DNA from 2 places in the Mycoplana sp. MJR14 genome. Region 1 is predicted to be linked to the other one. Evidence: predicted binding sites of a transcription regulator. Region 1 holds the regulator's gene; the other holds the start of a gene.
What was found. The regulator LexA, encoded in region 1, represses DNA repair genes until DNA is damaged. The targets are predictions, from matches to a motif close to TGTTCNNNNTGTGTTCNG.
Positions count from the first base shown of each region.

Region 1 (8,961 bases):
GGTCATGCACATCCTCGACTTCATCGGCGCGGACAGCGATCGCGCGCTTTCCTCGCCGAACCGCGGCAAGGCCTGAACGGCATGGCGGAGCGCCGCCCCGAAGGCGCAGGGCGGCTGGCCATCATCGCCGGCGGCGGACTGCTGCCGGTGCATGTCGCCCGCGCCGCCAGGGTGCATGGCGAAGATCCCTTCATTCTCGCGCTTTCCAACGAGGCCGAGCAGGACTGGTCGGAGTTCGACCATGCCGGCGTCGGCGTCGGCGATTATGCCGGCATCAGCCGCATCTTTGCCAGCGAAGGCATCGATCGGGCCGTGCTGTCCGGTTCGGTCCGGCGACGGCCGGAGTGGCGTGACATCCGCCCCACCGTCAGGACCTTGATGCAGGTGCCGGGCATCGTGCGGACGCTGTTGACCGGCGGCGATGATACCGTGCTTAAGATGGTGATCCGGCTGATCGAGGCGAACGGCGTGCGCGTTGTCGGCGCCGACGAGATCGCACCCGAGCTTCTGGCTGCGGAAGGCCCGGTCGGCGCGGTCAGGCCGGACGAGGAGGCACAGCGCGACATCGCAGCGGCTTCTGCCGCAGCGCTGGCCCTCGGCTCGCTCGACGTCGGACAGGGTGCGGTTGCTGTGGGGGGCAGGGTGGTCGCGCTCGAGGGCGCGGAGGGCACCGATCTGATGCTGGAGCGGGTAGCAAGCCTCCGGCGCGACGGCCGCATCTCGCGCCGCCGCAAGGGCGTGCTGGTCAAGCTGTGCAAGCCCGACCAGGACCGCCGGGCCGATCTGCCGTCGATCGGACTCGGCACCGTGCGGCGGGCGGCCGAGGCCGGGCTTGCGGGCATCGCCTGCGAGGCGGGTCGCTCGCTGGTGCTCGACCGGGCGGCGCTCGTCGAAGAGGCCGACCGTGCCGGCCTCTTCGTGACAGGCATCCTGCCGCGCGCCGCAGGAGGGCACCGATGAGCCGACCGCTGAAACTGGCCGTCATCGCCGGCGAGGTTTCCGGCGATCTTCTGGGCGGCGATCTGGTCGCAGCGCTCCGCCGGCAATGGCCGGGCGAAATCGCGCTCTGCGGCGTCGGCGGCGAGGCGCTGCAGGCAGAGGGCCTGAAGTCCCTGTTCGACTATTCCGAACTCTCGATCATGGGGTTCTCGCAGGTCCTGGCGAAACTGCCGAAGCTGATCCGGCGGATCCGGGAGACCGCGTCTGCGATCGTTGCCGAAAGGCCGGATATGCTGGTCATCATCGACAGCCCGGATTTCACCCACCGCGTTGCCCGCAAGGTCCGCAGGCAGCTGCCGGATCTTCCGGTGGTCAACTATGTCTGCCCCAGCGTCTGGGCGTGGAAGGAGGAGCGCGCGCCGCGCATGCGAGCCTATGTCGACCACGTGCTCGCGGTGCTGCCGTTCGAGCCGGCGGTGATGGCGCGTCTGGGCGGGCCGCCGACCACCTATGTCGGGCACAGGCTGGCCGGTGATCCGGACGTGCAGGCGGTGCGGGCGAAGCAGTTGCAAAAGACCGCGCCGGCGCTCGACAGCGGCGAACAGCGCACCTGCCTGCTTCTGCCGGGCTCGCGTTCCGGCGAGATAACCCGGCTGTTGCCGGTCTTCAAGGACATGGTGGCCGAGCTTTCCGCCGGACCTGTGCCGTTCGCGTTCCGCCTGCCGACCGTTCCCCGACAGGCGGACCTGGTTCGCAGCCTGGTGGCCGATTGGCAGGTGAAGCCGGCCGTGACGGTCTCCAGTGCCGAGAAATGGCAGGCCTTTGGCGATGCCGACGTGGCGATCGCCGCCTCCGGTACGGTCCTGCTCGAACTGGCGCTGGCTCGGGTGCCGGTCGTGTCCTGCTACAAGGTCGACTGGATCGCCAAGCTGATGGCGAGCAAGATCAAGACCTGGACGGGGGCACTGCCCAATCTGATCGCCGACTATGCCGTGATCCCGGAATACCTGAACGAGATGGCCCGCCCCGGCAGCCTTGCCCGCTGGGCGGTCCGGCTCTCGCATGCGACGCTGCAGCGCCAGTCGATGCTGGAGGGGTTCGATCTCGTCCATGACCGCATGCAGGACGCGCGCGCGCCTGGCGACAAGGCGGCAGACGTGATCGTCACCCTGCTGAAAGAAAAAAAGCCCGGTCTGTTCTGACCGGGCTTTTTCTGATTTGTCGACCTCGTCTCAGCGCTTGGAGACCGGCACGTAGTCCCGCTTCGGTTCGCCGACATAGAGCTGGCGCGGGCGGCCGATGCGCTGTTCCGGATCCTCGATCATTTCGTTCCACTGCGCGATCCAGCCGACGGTACGCGCCAGCGCGAACAGCACGGTGAACATGGTGGTGGGGAAGCCGAGCGCCTTCAGCGTAATGCCCGAGTAGAAGTCGATGTTCGGATAGAGCTTCTTCTCGATGAAGTATTCATCGGTGAGCGCGATGCGCTCCAGCTCGATGGCGACCTCGAGCATCGGATCGTCCTTGATGCCGAGTTCGCCCAGGACCTCGTGCGTGGTCTTCTGCATGATGCGCGCACGCGGGTCGTAGTTCTTGTAGACGCGGTGACCGAAGCCCATGAGGCGGAACGGATCGTTCTTGTCCTTGGCGCGGGCGACGTATTCCGGGATCCGGTCGACGGTGCCGATCTCGGCCAGCATGTTGAGCGCAGCCTCGTTGGCGCCGCCGTGGGCCGGGCCCCAGAGGCAGGCGATGCCGGCGGCGATGCAGGCGAACGGATTGGCGCCGGAGGAGCCGGCCAGGCGCACCGTCGAGGTCGAGGCGTTCTGCTCGTGATCGGCGTGCAGGATGAAGATGCGGTCCATGGCGCGCGCCAGCACCGGATTGACCACATATTCCTCGCAAGGCACCGCGAAGCACATGCGCAGGAAGTTCGAGGCGTAGTCGAGATCGTTCTTCGGATAAACGAACGGCTGGCCGATGTGGTACTTGTAGGCCATCGCGGCGATCGTCGGCATCTTGGCGATCATCCGCAGCGAGGCGACCATGCGCTGGTGCGGATCGGTGATGTCGGTGGAGTCGTGGTAGAACGCCGACAGCGCGCCGACGCAGCCGCACATCACGGCCATGGGATGCGCGTCGCGGCGGAAGCCGGTGAAGAACCGCGACATCTGCTCGTGCACCATCGTGTGATGAGTGACGCGATAGTCGAAGTCGTCCTTCTGCGCCTTCGTCGGCAGTTCGCCGTACAGAAGCAGATAGCAGACTTCCAGGAAATCGCCGTGCTCGGCCAGTTGTTCGATCGGGTAGCCGCGGTGCAGCAGCACGCCTTCGTCACCGTCGATGTAGGTGATCTTGGATTCGCAGGAGGCCGTGGACGTGAAGCCGGGATCGTAGGTGAACGCGCCGGTCTGCTTGTAGAGCGTGCCGATATCCATGACCGAGGGCCCGATACTCCCGGTTCGCAGTGGCAACTCCACCGTCTTGTCACCGATTGTGACGTCCGCGCTCTTTCCCGTCATGAGGACCTCCATTGAATTAAGAGGGCACGGAGCGTGCCCGAACTTGGCGGTGCCGCTTTGCTAACCCATTTGCGACGCCCTGCCAAGCAGGACGAAAGGCATAGTTGTGCGATGCAAAATCGGACATTCCGGATGGCAATATCTACTCTTCCGCGCCAGTTGCAAGCAACTTGTGGGCGAGGCCGTGAAATTAGGGAGGGGGCATTCTTTCGCGGAATGCCGGCCAATCGGCCGCAAAATCGGGATTGCCTGACAAAATCTGAAGTTGCATTATCCGATGGTCTGACGCCGGGATCTTCGGGATGGGGGAGCGGACTGCCAGCGAGGTCGCACAACGGGCCGCAGCGCCGGAGGCTGCTTCGGCGACGACGCCGGCCGGGACCCTCGTCGCCCGGCCGTTTCCGGGCCTTTCCCGGCCGGCTTCCGGGCGGGCGATGGTGCTCCGGCTGGCCCCGGTGGCCGCCCGCGCACGATCGTCCTTCGCCGCGGCCTGGCAGCGGGAATGCGACTACGGCACGCCTTTCCTGTTCGTGCCCGTCGCGCTCGGGGCAGGGGGCTGGACATGGTACGCACTTCCCCGTGACCTCCCGCCGCTGCTGCTCGCAGCCATGCTGGTGGGAACCGTCATCCTGGCTGCCCGCTGGTGGCATCGTGGCGGCGTCCATTCCGTTGCGGCGCGCACCGGCTTTCTGTTCGTTGCCGGGCTGACGCTCGCGGCCATCGAGACGGCGCGGCTTTCGACCGTGCTGCTCGATCAGCCGGTGACGACCACACTTGCCGGACGCGTGCTGGCCGGCGAGGCGGACGACCGCGGGCGGATGCGCTATCGCATTTCTGTGCTCTCCACCGAGAAGCCGACGTTGCGCCGGCCGCCGGCCATCGTCAATCTCGTGGCGCGCAGCCGGCACGCGCCGATCTCGGTCGGGGAGGGCATCTCGGGGCGCGCGCGCCTCGGCCCGCCGTCGGGCGCAGCCTTGCCGGGATTGAACGACTTCGCCTTCGATGCATACTTCGCCGGTACCGGCGCGATCGGCTACTTCTATGGGAAGCCTGCAGCGACATCCTTGGCCGATGAGGACCGGGGGCGTTCCTGGCTTGCCGGCGCGCAGGAGACGATGGCAAGCTGGCGCGGGGCGCTGACGACGCGGATCCGCGACCGGATCGGCGGCGACGCAGGCGCCATCGCCGCCGCTCTCGTCACCGCCGAGCAGCGGGGGATCAGCCCGGCGACGGTCGAGGCGCTGCGCCAGGCGGGCCTTGCACATGTGCTGGCGATCTCCGGGTTGAACATGGTGCTGGCGGCCGGCACGTTCCTGGTCGGGGCGCGCCTGGCGCTGGTTCTTCTGCCCGGCGCGGCCGAGCGGTACCCGATCAAGAAGGTCGCCGCGGCAGGCGGTCTCGTCACCGTCACCCTCTACATCCTGATCTCCGGGGGCGCCGTCTCGGCCGTCCGTTCCTGGCTGATGATCGTCATCATGCTGCTCGCCGTCCTCGTCGATCGCTCCGCCATCAGCCTGAGAAACATCGCCCTGTCGGCGATCGTCATCCTGTCGGTCACGCCCTCGGCCGTCACCGGTCCCGGCTTCCAGATGTCCTATGCCGCGACCCTCGGGCTCGTGGCCGGCTATGCCGCCTGGCGGGACCGGGGTGCCACCGGCGACCGACCGGCCGCACGCGGTCGGCGGCTGACGCGGCACGCGAGCGGATTCGTCGCCGGCCTGCTGCTCACTTCCGTGATCGGCGGCCTTGCCACGCTCGCCTATTCCGTCGGTCACTTCCATCGGATTCCCGCCTACGGGCTTGCCGGCAATCTGCTCGCCATGCCGATCATCTCCCTCGTGGTGATGCCGATGGGGGTCGTCGCCATGCTGCTGATGCCGTTCGGCCTCGAAGGCATTCCCCTCGAGGTGATGGGAATGGGCATCGAAGCCATCATCGCCCTGGCGCATCTCGTGTCCGGTTGGGGCGGCGAGATCGTCACCGGACGCCTGCCGCCGCTTTCCTTCGCCCTCCTGGCCGCGGGTGGGGCGATCGCCTGCCTGTTCCGGACACAGATCGCAGCACTCGCCCTCCTGCCGCTCGTCGCAGGCGCCGGTCTGGCTTTCTTCCCGCCCGCACAGCCGGCGCCGCAAGTGCTGGTGTCCGAGGACGGAACGCTGGTGGCGCTCGTCCACGACCGTGAGGCTGCGACCAATCGCCGGCAGCCCCCGGGCTTCATCTACGATCAATGGCGGTATGCGCTTCGGCTTAAGGAACACCGGGCGCCTGCGACACTCGAAAGCGGGGAACGCGAGCGTGGGGGTATTGCAAGCTCAACAGCGGGCGGCCGAGCCACGGGGCCAACCGGTCGACAGGGCGACGGGCGATCGGTCGGTGGGCAATCGCCTGACAGGCAATCGGGTAACGGTAGATTGCGTGACGGGCAACTAGGCGAGGACAACTCCATATCGCCGCCCGAGGCTGCGGCATCCGGCCCCGGGGTCTCCGGGCGGTCTCCGGCCGGGGCCGGCACGATGGGCGGGGCGTTCGACGCGGCCTTCTCCCTGGCGGCCGCGCAGAAGCGCTTCGTCTGCCGCCGGCAGGCGTGGTGTGCCGGCGTCGCTGCCGCCGGCTGGCGGGTGATCTGGCTGGAGGATCCGATCCACCTGGCCGCGGCATGCGACAGCGCCGATATCGTGATTGCCCCGCGCCATCGCGGCGGACGCGCCTGCAGCAACGGAACCCCGTTGATCGGCCGGCAAAACCTGCGCCTGACCGGCGCCCTGGAGATCGCATCGACGGGCCCTGGTGGCGGGGCAGGGCGCGACATGTCCATCACGCCGGCCGTCGTCCAGATCCACCGCCCCTGGAACCGCCATCGCCTCTACGACTGGCGCTCCGACAGCTTCTGGGATCCGGACCGAACCCGCGGCGTCAATGATAGCGACGAATGAGACCGACCAGCTTGCCCTGGATCTTGACGCGATCGGGGCCGAAAATCCGCGTCTCGTAGGCCGGGTTGGCAGCCTCCAGCGCGATCGAGGCGCCCTTGCGGCGAAAGCGCTTGAGGGTCGCCTCCTCGTCGTCGACGAGCGCCACCACGATATCGCCGGGGTTGGCCGTTCCGGCATTGCGGATGATCACCGTATCGCCGTCGAGGATGCCCGCCTCGATCATCGAGTCACCCCGAACCTCCAGCGCGTAGTGCTCGCCGCCGCCCAGCATTTCCGCCGGCACGGAGATATCGTGGGTGTTGTTCTGGATGGCGGAGATCGGCACGCCGGCGGCGATCCGGCCCATCACCGGCACGGCAACGGAGCTCTCCGATGCCGGAGCCTGCGGCCGTTCCGGCGCCGGCTTTTCCTTGCCGAGGCTGCCTTCGATGACGGAGGGCGAGAAGCCGCGCCGCGCCTTCAGGCTAGGCGAATAGGCCTCCGGCAGCTTGATGACCTCCAGCGCGCGGGCGCGATTGGGCAACCTGCGGATGAAGCCGCGCTCCTCGAGTGCGGTGATGAGCCGATGGATGCCGGACTTCGACGCCAGGTCGAGCGCATCCTTCATCTCGTCGAACGACGGCGGAATTCCCGTCTCCTTCATCCGCTCGTGGATGAAGAGAAGCAGTTCCTGTTGCTTGCGGGTCAGCATGGCTCGTCACCCAGAATCGTGAAACAAATACGGAACAAACACTATCTGTTCCATTTGTGTTCCGCAAGTGGCTAAAATTCAGTGAATTCGACGCTCCGGACAGGCCATGTGGTGGGACGTTGACGGCCGCTGGCGAACGGCTATAAAGTCGCTGTGCGCCGCTCTGGGGTGTACAAGGCACCCGATGCCGACACAACTTGTCGCGCCGGGCCAATGGAAGAGTGTCCGAGTGGTTTAGGGAACCGGTCTTGAAATTCTATTTCGCCGGTCACTACTCATCCCAATTGATCCCAAAAACTCCCGTTTTTTCAGTGCATTGACGCCTATCTCGTATCGGCCCATACGGAATGATACGTGAACGTGCTACGGAGTTGAGTTGCAAAGATCGTAGCGGTGTGTTCTCTTTTCGTTCTTCAGCTGGCTACCAAGGTAACTCGACCGGAAGGAGACCGTTATAGGTGCGGCCAACTATGTCAGAGAAATGGAAATGGAGCAGTCCGCCGGCTCCGGCGGATCGCGCACCTCGAATCCGCCGGCCGGCGTGGACTGGTTAGTTCCACCACGCATAAACGGCACCGCGATGAATTCGTCGCTACTGAATGGCGAGCTGCCTGCGAAGTGTTGCGACAGGTATGCAGAGAAGCGGTGCTGGCAACCTTCCAAAGGATCCCCGATTAATAGATGTGACGCGCTCTTTCAAATTATCATGCTTGCCACAGAATACATCCAATGCTTGAAGAGCAAGTTGTTAAAGAATTGATTTTGTGCCATGATATAAAGTTGAAAGAAAATGGAGGGGGCAATGTGGAGAACTCGCATAGGTCCAATCAGTGGCGTTATTGCCTTGCTCCTGGTATTTTGGTTGGTTCCTGAAGTCGAATCGTATTTTGACGAACCTGCCGATGCGTCGCAGAACGATTGTGGCAAGAGGGGGCAGGCCGAAGACCCAATTTATAAGCCGCGGCCCTACTACGAGGGCAAGGTTCTCAATATTCGACTCACGGACGAGGGTAGCTTTGTCGACCGGTGTGAACTCACCAATGTTCTATTTGAGTTAAACTGGGATAGACCGAGACGGGCAGATAACGAGCCTCGTCCTATTGAGAGTTCCCACGCCACATCGTTGCCAAAGCTCGTCATTCTATACATTCATGGTTGGAAGCACGATGTCTCTGCGAGCGACTCCGACTATATTAATTTCCAAAATCTGATCACAAAACTCTCAGCCTCCAATCTCGGCGGAAAGCAGGTCCTTGGCATTTACGTTGGATGGAACGCTAAATCGAAGATTCCTCCTTTTGATCGTTTCCCGCTAGACAACATTACATTCTGGTCAAAGCAAACCATTGCTGACAGAATCGCTCAATCCGGGTCCGTATCCAAAATTGTCGGAGCAATTAGTTCGGTGCTGTCCGACAAATATTCCTCTGAAAATCAATTCATCGCGATCGGTCACAGTTTTGGATCAAGAATACTATTCTCCGCCACCAGTCAATCTTTTATATATAACGTCGCCAAGGCCCATCCTGGCTATCAGGGTGGTAGGTATGAATTGATCTCTGGCATCGCAAACGCCGTTATACTCCTAAATCCGGCCTTTGAGGCTTCTCGCTACGTTGCATTGGATGCAACTACTCGGTCCAAAGAGCGATTTTCGGATGCTCAGCAGCCTCTATTACTATCCGTTTCATCCGATGGAGATTGGGCGACGAGGTTTGCATTTCCAGCGGGACAGTGGCTCGCCCTTTACCGGGCAGAGACCCAGCGGACCACAATAGGTAATTTTCCAGATTTTAAAACACACACACTGGAACTGGCCGGCACTGGTATTTGTGAGCGCGCGGAAACTGATGGACTGTCTGAGCATTTCATCGCC
Region 1 covers NZ_JARGEO010000006.1:161,329-170,289, reverse strand. Annotated here, with positions in the region: gene lpxA (acyl-ACP--UDP-N-acetylglucosamine O-acyltransferase) at 1-76, shown strand, start outside; gene lpxI (UDP-2,3-diacylglucosamine diphosphatase LpxI) at 82-960, shown strand; gene lpxB (lipid-A-disaccharide synthase) at 957-2,141, shown strand; gene gltA (citrate synthase) at 2,172-3,461, opposite strand; gene P0086_RS16015 (ComEC/Rec2 family competence protein) at 3,764-6,394, shown strand; gene lexA (transcriptional repressor LexA) at 6,375-7,085, opposite strand; gene P0086_RS16005 (hypothetical protein) at 7,888-8,961, shown strand, end outside.

Region 2 (8,961 bases), on a different contig from region 1:
GGCGCTCTTCCTCGAGGCCGGCGCGACCGCCCTCGTCGAGCGCGCGCTGGTGGGGAAACAGGCCTTCCTCCCAGCCGGGCAGGAGGACGGTCTCGAATTCCAGCCCCTTGGCCGAGTGAAGCGTCATGATCGAGACGGCGTCGAGATCCTCGTTCTGCTCGGCGTCCATGACGAGCGAGACGTGCTCGAGGAAGCCGCGCATGCTTTCGAACTGCTCCATCGAGCGGACCAGTTCCTTCAGGTTCTCCAGCCGGCCGGGGGCTTCGGCCGACTTGTCGTTCTGCCACATCGCCGTGTAGCCGCTCTCGTCGAGGATCTGCTCGGCAAGCTCGGTGTGCGGCATGGTCTCCAAAAGCGCCGACCAGCGCTTGAAGTCGGCGACGACGTCGAACAGCGCCTTGCGCGCCTTCGGCTTCAGTTCGTCGGTCTCGACGATGTCGGCTGCCGCCGCCAGCATCGGGATGTCGCGGGCGCGGGCATAGTCGTGCAGGTTGCGGATCGTGGTGTCGCCCAGCCCGCGCTTCGGCGTGTTGACGATGCGCTCGAAGGCGAGGTCGTCGGCCGGCTGGCAGACGAGGCGGAAATAGGCCATGGCGTCGCGGATCTCGAGCCGCTCGTAGAAGCGCGGGCCGCCGATGACGCGGTAGTTCAGGCCGAGGGTGACGAAACGGTCTTCGAACTCGCGCATCTGGAAGGAGGCGCGCACCAGGATCGCCATGTCGTTGAGGTTGTGGCGCCGGCCGTTCCTGTCCGGCCGCTGCAGGCTCTCGATCGTCTCGCCGACGGCGCGGGCTTCCTCTTCCGAATCCCAGGCGGCGTGGACGACGACCTTGCCGTCCTCGGGGTCGTGGCGGTCGGTGAACAGCGTCTTGCCGAGCCGGCCCTCGTTGTGGGCGATCAGGTGGCCGGCGGCGCCGAGGATATGGGCGGTCGAGCGGTAGTTGCGCTCCAGCTTGATCACCTTGGCGCCGGGGAAATCCTTCTCGAAGCGCAGGATGTTGTCGACCTCGGCGCCGCGCCAGCCATAGATCGACTGGTCGTCGTCGCCGACGCAGCAGATGTTTATCTGCTGCTTTTCGTTTGCGCTCACGCTGTCGCCGCTGCGCGGCTCGCTCCGCGGGGGCGCGCCATCGGGCGCGACGGCCGCCTGGCCTTGCCGTCCTTCGGACCGATAGGCGCCTGTATCATCCCATGGTTCGGAACGTGGTGCGGCTTGCATCTCCCCCTCAAGGGGGGAGATCGGGCGACGGGTCGACCGTTGCGCCAGCAACCTCAGCCACATGTACTGGGCGGTGTTCGTATCCTGGTACTCGTCCACCAGGATGTAGCGGAACTTCTGGTGGTAGTCCTTGAGGATATCCGGATTGGTGCGCAGGATGCGGATCGGGTGCAGCAGCAGGTCGCCGAAGTCGCAGGCGTTCAGCGTCTTCAGGCGGTTCTGGTAGGCGGCGTAGAGTTCGCGGCCCTTGCCGTTGGCGAAGGCGCGGGCGTCGCCCTCGGGGATCTGCGCCGGATCCAGCCCCTTGTTCTTCCAGGTGTCGATCATGCCGGCGAACTGCTTGGCCGGCCAGCGCTTGTCGTCCAGCCCTTCGGCCTGGATGATCTGCTTAATCAGGCGGACGACGTCGTCGGTGTCGAGAATGGTGAAGTCGGACCGCAGCCCGACGAGCTCGGCGTGGCGGCGCAAGAGCTTGACGCCGATCGAGTGGAAGGTGCCGAGCCAGGGCATGCCCTCGACGGCGCCGCCGACGAGCAGGCCGATGCGCTCCTTCATCTCGCGCGCCGCCTTGTTGGTGAAGGTGACGGCGAGGATCTGCGAGGGATAGGCGCGGCCGGTCGCGAGAATATGGGCGATGCGGGTGGTCAAGACGCGCGTCTTGCCGGTGCCGGCGCCGGCGAGCACGAGCACCGGTCCGTCGAGCGTCTCGACCGCCTCGCGCTGCTCCGGGTTCAGGCCGGAGAGATAGTCGGGCACGCGGTGCTGATCGCGGGCGGCCATGGCGCGCGCGGCGATGCCGCCGGTCGGGCCCGGTCCGGCCGTGGAAGGGGCTGCCGGGGACCTCGGGCCGGGGGCAGGGGCCTTCTTCAGCGCCGGATCGTCGTCGTCGAAGAAGGGAATGTCGTCGTAACCGCTCATCATGCGGCCCAATGTAGTGATTCGGGGCCGAAAGGCCAGTTGCGCGTTCCTCTTTTATTCCGGTCGCCTGCCGGCAAGCGGGCGGCCGGACATGAGGGAACGGGCGTCTCCTACTGGTAGACGACGATGCGGGCGTGCTGCGGCACGCGGGTGTAGAGGTCGATCACGTCCTGGTTCATCAGGCGGACGCAGCCGGAGGAGACCGCCTTGCCGATCGAACGCCATTCCGGATTTCCGTGCAGGCGATAGAGCGTGTCCTCGCCGTTCTGGAAAATATAGAGGGCGCGCGCGCCGAGCGGGTTCTTCAGGCCCGGCTCCATGCCGCCGTTCTCGATGGAGTATTTCGCAAGCTCCGGCTGGCGGGCGACCATCTCGTTCGGCGGCTTCCAGCGCGGCCAGGCCTGGCGCCAGTGGATGACGCCTTCGCCCTGCCAGGCAAAGCCCTCGCGGCCGATGCCGACGCCGTAGCGCATCGCCGTCCCGCCCGGCTCGATGACGTAGAGGAAGCGCTTCGGGGTGTCGACGACGACCGTGCCGGCGGGCTCGCCGGTCGGGTCGATCACCCGCTGGCGGTAGAACTGCGGGTCGATCTCCTGGTAGGGCACCGGGGGAATCAGGAAGCCGCCGTCCTCGACCGGGCCGTACATCACCTGCAGCTCCGCATCGCTCGGCGGCACGATGGGACGCCGGGGCGCGACCGGGACGGGGGCGTAGCCACGCGGCATGGACGTGGAGCAGCTTGCCAGTGCCGCCGACGCGGCTGCCAGTAGGAACGTTCTCCGGGAAGTGGGCGACATGCGATGCGGGTCTTTCGAGGCGGGGTTGTGCGGGTGCTGTGATCCGTAGCGAAGTTGTCTGCGTGAACGCAAGGCGGGTCTGCGATCACATCTTTGTCACGGCGGCCGCGGTTCCTTCAAGCAAAGCCTGTGCGCCGCCCCGGCCGCCGGCGCATGTCGGCGCGCCGGTGGTGCGCTTCGGCAACGCTCCCGGATGCCAGCCTAGTTGCGGTCGGCGTCGAACACTCCGTCGACGGGGACCTGCAGGGCGGTCGCGAGCTGGTTGGTCCGCGCCGCGAGCGAGATGATCGAGAGAAGCTCGGCGTGCTGGGCCTCGGTCATGCCCTTGGCCTTCGCCGCCGCCGTGTGCGAATGAACGCAGTAGCTGCAGCCGTTCGTGGCCGAGACGGCGATGTAGAGCATCTCCTTGACCAGCGGATCGAGCACCGACGGCGTCGCCATGATCGCCTTGACGTCGCGCCAGGTGCTTTCGAGCAACGCCGGGTCGAAGGCGAGATAGAGCCACATGTTGTTGATGAAGTCGGATTTCCGCGTGGCGCGGATATCGTCGAAGACGGCCTTCACGCGGGGATCGGCCTCGAGGTCGGGGGCAGGCTTGACGGTGCTCATGGGGACGCTTCCTCTTGGAGTTGGACCGGCGGCGGCGGCCGCCGGTCTTGGCAAGCTTCAGATCGGCAAGCCTCACAGAAGGGCGATCACGCGGGACGGACCGCCGGTGCCGCCGCGCACCTTGGGCGCCCCGACGACGAGCGTGGCGCCCTTCGCGGGCAGGCTGTCGAGATTGGCGATCGCCTCGAGACCCCAGCGGCCGGCCGGAAGCCAGGCATTGTGGGCCGCGAAATCCGGCGAAAGGCCGTAGTCGAGCGAGAGCGTGTCGACGGCGATGCCGGCCGCCTTCGTCTCGAGCAGGGCCTCGACCGCTTCGACGTGGAAGCCGGGGAAGTGCAGCTTGCCGTCGGCGTCGGCGTTGCGGAACGTGTCGGTGCCGAGATGCTTCGACCAGCCGGAGTTCAAGGCGACGCAGGCATTGTCGGGGATGTCGCCGTTGGCGGCCGTCCAGGCCTTGATGTCGTCGGGCGTCAACTGCGCGTCCGGGTTGGCCGCAGCCCTTTCGCGAATGTCGATGACGACGAGCGGAACGACGAGATTTTCGACCGGGATTTCGGCGACCGAGAGGCCGTCGGCGGAAAAATGCAGTGGCGCGTCCAGATGGGTGCCCGTGTGCTCGCCGTAGCGCAGCTCGAACAGGTTGAAGGAATGCTCCTTGAAGTTGAACTTCTGCTCGCGGAAGAACTGCTGCGGACCGAAATAGGTCGGAAATTCCTCATGGAGTTCGTGGGTCAGGTCCGCCACGCCGGTCGGGGCGGCGGCGAGCACCGGCCCGAGGGGGGCGGTGGCAGCCACCGCAGCCGTGGCCGCACCTGCGGCTGCGGCGCGAAACAGGTTGCGCCTGGAAAGCATGTTCCTCTTGACGGATTCAATCACACAAGCGTCGCACATCGCATTCCCCTTTCCGAAAAGATACACTGTCCATGGAGACGAGGCGAACCCGGTTCGCCCGATGCGAAGGCTATCAAGCGGGCGGGGCCCCGTCAGCACAGCGGATTGCTGCAACCAGCACCGGTGGCGAACGAATTTTCGCGCGAACCTTACAAATACGTAATGATCGCATTCTTTCATTGCCGGTTCATGGGTCAGGCATGATACTTGGCCCGTTCGGCGAACCGCCCTTCGGGCGGAAGGCCGTGTCATGTCCGGAGTCCTGGATGCGCGTTTGGAAGCAACTGCTTGTCAGCCTCGCCGTCGTCGGCGTCGGCATCGTCGTCTGGGGACGGCTTGCGCCCGGCGCAGCCGATACGATGAAGGCTGCAGGCGTTCCCGACGGGATCGTGTCCTGGATGGCCCCGGCGGATGCGGCCGAAGGCGGCAGGCAGCGACAGGGTGGGGGCCAGGGACAGGGGCAGGGTGGACAGGGGCAGGGTGGACAGGGCGGCGGCCGGCGCCAGGCCGGCGGCTTCGGCGGTCCGACGCTCGTCGTGACGCGGCCGGTCGAGCTCGCGGTCGTCAACGACCGCCTCAACGCGATCGGCGACGGCGAGGCGATCCGCTCGGTGATCGTGACGCCCTATTCGACCGGCAACCTCATCGACGTCTTCGTGAAATCCGGCGACCGGGTGGCGCAGGGACAGGTAATGGCGCGGCTCGACAACGACGAGCAGAAGATCGCCGCAGACCAGGCCCGCCTGACCCGCGACCGGGCGCGCGACAAGCTGAAGCGCTACGAGAACCTGAAGGCGGCTGCGGCCGTCACGGACGTCGCCATCCAGGACGCGCGCGACGAGCTGAAGGCGGCGGAACTGGCGCTGCAGAAGGCCGAGCTCGACCTGCACCGCCGCGACATCAACGCGCCCTTCGACGGCGTGGTCGGCATCATCCTCGTCAATGTCGGCGACTACGTCACCACGTCGAGCGAGATCGCCCGGGTCGATGACCGCTCCGACATCCTCGTCGATTTCTGGGTGCCGGAACGCTTCGCGACGAAGGTCCGCGTCGGCGGCCCGATCTCCGCCACCGCGATCGCCCGGCCCGGCGAGGTGTTCACCGGCTCGGTCGAGGCGATCGACAACCGCATCGACCAGGCAAGCCGCACGCTGAGGATCCGGGCGCGGATCGACAACCCGCAGGACATCCTGCGGGCCGGCATGTCGTTCTCCGTCAACATGCACTTCGAGGGCGACCGCTACCCGAGCGTCGACCCGCTGGCGCTGCAGTGGAGCGCCGACGGCTCCTATGTCTGGCGGATCGCCGGCGACAAGGCGCAGAAGGTGCCGGTGAAGATCATCCAGCGCAATCCCGACCGGGTGCTCGTCGACGCCAAGCTGGACGACAACGAGGTCGTCGCGACCGAGGGGCTGCAGCGGCTGCGTGACGGCGCCGACGTCAAGGTACTGGGTGCCGAAGGCCGGCCGCGCCAGCCGGCTGCCGCGGAGGGAACGTGATGGCGGCAAAGACCGGCGAGACCGACATCCACGGCGGGCAGGGCGGGTTCACGGCGCTGTTCGTACGCCGGCCGATCTTCGCGCTCGTCGTCAACACGCTGATCGTCGTCGCCGGGCTCGCCGCTTTCAGCGGCGTCGAGATCCGCGAGCTGCCGTCGGTCGACCAGCCGGTCATCACCGTGACGACGGAATTCGAGGGCGCTTCGCCCGAGACGGTCGACCGCGAACTGACGGACGTGATCGAAGGTGCCGTGTCGCGCGTGCAGGGGATCAAGGACATCTCCTCGACCTCGTCGTTCGGGCGCAGCCGCGTCACCTTGCAGTTTTCCGACACGACCGACGTCAGCCAGGCGGCCAACGACGTGCGCGATGCGCTCGGCCGCGTCGCCAACCAGATCCCCGACGGGGCAGAGGAACCGCGCGTCGTCAAGGCTGACGCCGACAGCCAGCCGATCATGCGGCTGGCGCTCACCTCCGACCGGCTGTCGATGGAGGACCTGACGCTTCTGGCGGAGAACGAGGTCACCGACCGGCTCGCCGCCGTCGAAGGCGTCGCGGACGTGGACGTGTCCGGCGAACAGGAAAAGGTGTTCCGCGTCGATATCGACCAAGCGAAGCTCGCCAGCCGCGGCCTCACCATCGCGGACCTGAGCGATGCGCTGGAGACGGCGTCCTTCGACGTGCCGGCCGGTTCGCTCACCAGTATGAACCAGGACATCACCGTGCGGGCCACGGCCGACCTCGCCACGCCGGAAGACTTCGAGAACCTGATGCTGCAGAACCGCGTCCGGCTCGGCGATCTGGCGACGATCACGCTCGGCCCCGACGACGGCACGACGGCGCTGCGCTCGAACGGAAAGCCCGGCATCGGCCTCGGCATCATCCGCCAGGCGCAGTCCAACACGCTCGACATCTCCGCAGGCATCCGCGCCACCGTCGAGCAGTTGAAGGACATCCTGCCCGAGGGCACGGAACTCAGGGTGACGAGCGACGACGCCGTCTTCATCGACGGGGCGCTGCACGAGGTCGAGATCGCGCTCCTGGTCGCCGTGGCGATCGTGACGCTGGTGATCTACCTGTTCCTGCTCGACTGGCGCGCCACGCTCATCCCGACGATCTCGATGCCGATCGCGCTGATCGGCACGATCGCGGCCATCTATCTCGCCGGCTTCTCGGTCAACATCCTCACGCTGCTTGCCATCGTGCTGGCCACCGGCCTCGTCGTCGACGATGCGATCGTGGTGCTGGAGAACATCGTGCGGCGGCGCGCCGAGGGACTGGGCCCGCGGGCGGCGGCCGTGCTCGGGACGCTGGAGGTGTTCTTCGCCGTCATCGCCACGACCGCGACGCTCTGCGCGGTGTTCGTGCCGCTGTCCTTCCTGCCGGGCCAGACCGGCCGGCTCTTCCGCGAATTCGGCTTCGTGCTGGCGTTTGCGCTGCTTCTGTCGGGCTTCGTCGCGCTGACGCTGTGCCCGATGCTCGCCTCGCGCATGCTGACGAAGGAGAATGTCGAGCATGGCCACGGCGGCATCCTCGGGCGGTTCGGCAATTTTTGCGCCGGCTTCTATCGCCGCACGCTGAAGGCCTGCCTCAACGCGCCGATGGTCGTCTTCGCCGTCGCCTTGCTGTTCACCGCCTTCGGCGCCGGATCGTTCCTGTCGCTGAAATCCGAGCTGACCCCCAGCGAGGACCGCTCGCTGGTGATGATGCGCATCCAGGCGCCGCAGGGCGTATCGCTGGAATATGCACAGGACCAGATGCGCCTGATCGAGGAAAAGCTGCGGCCGCTCTACGACAACGGCGAGATCGTCAACATCTACTCGGTTTCGGGGCAGGGCGGCTCGACCAACAGCGGCTTCATGGTGCTCACGCTCGCCCCCTGGAGCGAGCGGGACCGCACCCAGCAGCAGATCGTCGCCGACATCAATGCGGCGGCGGCCGCGGTGCCTTCGGTGCGCGCCTTCGCCATCCAGCCCAACAGCCTCGGCATCCGCGGCGCCGGAAACGGCCTGCAGGTGGCGCTTGTCGGCAACAACTACGACAAGCTCGGACGGGCGGCGGCGGAGCTCGTCAGGAAGATCGAGGACAGCGGCCGGTTCGAGAACGTCCGCCTGAACTACGAGGCGAACCAGGCGCAGCTGTCGGTCACCATCGACCGCGAGCGCGCCTCCGACCTCGGCATCGACATCAACGGGCTGTCGGCGGCGCTGAAGGCCATTCTCGAGGGAACGAGCATCGTCGACGTCTATGTGGAGGGGCAGGCCTATCCGGTCGTCATCTCGTCGACGACCAACCCGGTCAACGACCCGACCGACCTGGAGAACATCTTCCTCAAGACGGGCGACGGCAAGATCGTGCCGATGTCGTCGATCGCGACGCTCGAGGAGAAGGCGGTGGCGCCGCAGCTTTCCCGCGAGCAGCAGCTGCGCGCCGTCTCGCTTTCGGCGGGGCTGAAGGGCGGGCTTGCGCTCGGCGACGCGCTGAAGATGGTCGAGCAGATGGCCGAGCCGCTGCTGCCGCCGGGCTCGCGCCTCATTCCGATGGCGGAGGCCGCGACGCTGGATGAGAACACCAACGGCCTGATCATCACCTTCGGCTTCGCGCTCGTCATCATCTTCCTCGTGCTCGCCGCCCAGTTCGAAAGCGTCGTCAGCGCGCTGATCATCATGACGACGGTGCCGCTCGGGCTTGCCTGCGCCATCTTCGCCATGATCCTGACGGGCACTTCGCTGAACATCTACAGCCAGATCGGCCTGGTGCTGCTCGTCGGCATCATGGCCAAGAACGGCATCCTGATCGTCGAATTCGCCAACCAGCTGCGCGATCGCGGCCAGGACGTGCGGAGCGCCATCGAGGACGCCTCCAACATCCGCCTGCGGCCGGTGATGATGACGATGATCGCAACCGTCGTCGGTGCGCTGCCGCTCGTGCTGGCGAGCGGGGCGGGCGCGGAAGCCCGCATCGCGCTCGGCTGGGTGCTCGTCGGCGGCCTCGGGCTCGCCGCCGTCGTGACCCTCTACCTGACGCC
Region 2 covers NZ_JARGEO010000012.1:129,289-138,249, reverse strand. Annotated here, with positions in the region: gene P0086_RS22200 (UvrD-helicase domain-containing protein) at 1-2,140, opposite strand, end outside; gene P0086_RS22195 (L,D-transpeptidase) at 2,248-2,934, opposite strand; gene P0086_RS22190 (carboxymuconolactone decarboxylase family protein) at 3,136-3,543, opposite strand; gene P0086_RS22185 (cyclase family protein) at 3,616-4,434, opposite strand; gene P0086_RS22180 (efflux RND transporter periplasmic adaptor subunit) at 4,701-5,933, shown strand; gene P0086_RS22175 (efflux RND transporter permease subunit) at 5,933-8,961, shown strand, end outside.
Region 2: the regulator LexA is predicted to act here: its motif matches at 2,182-2,199, upstream of P0086_RS22200 (UvrD-helicase domain-containing protein).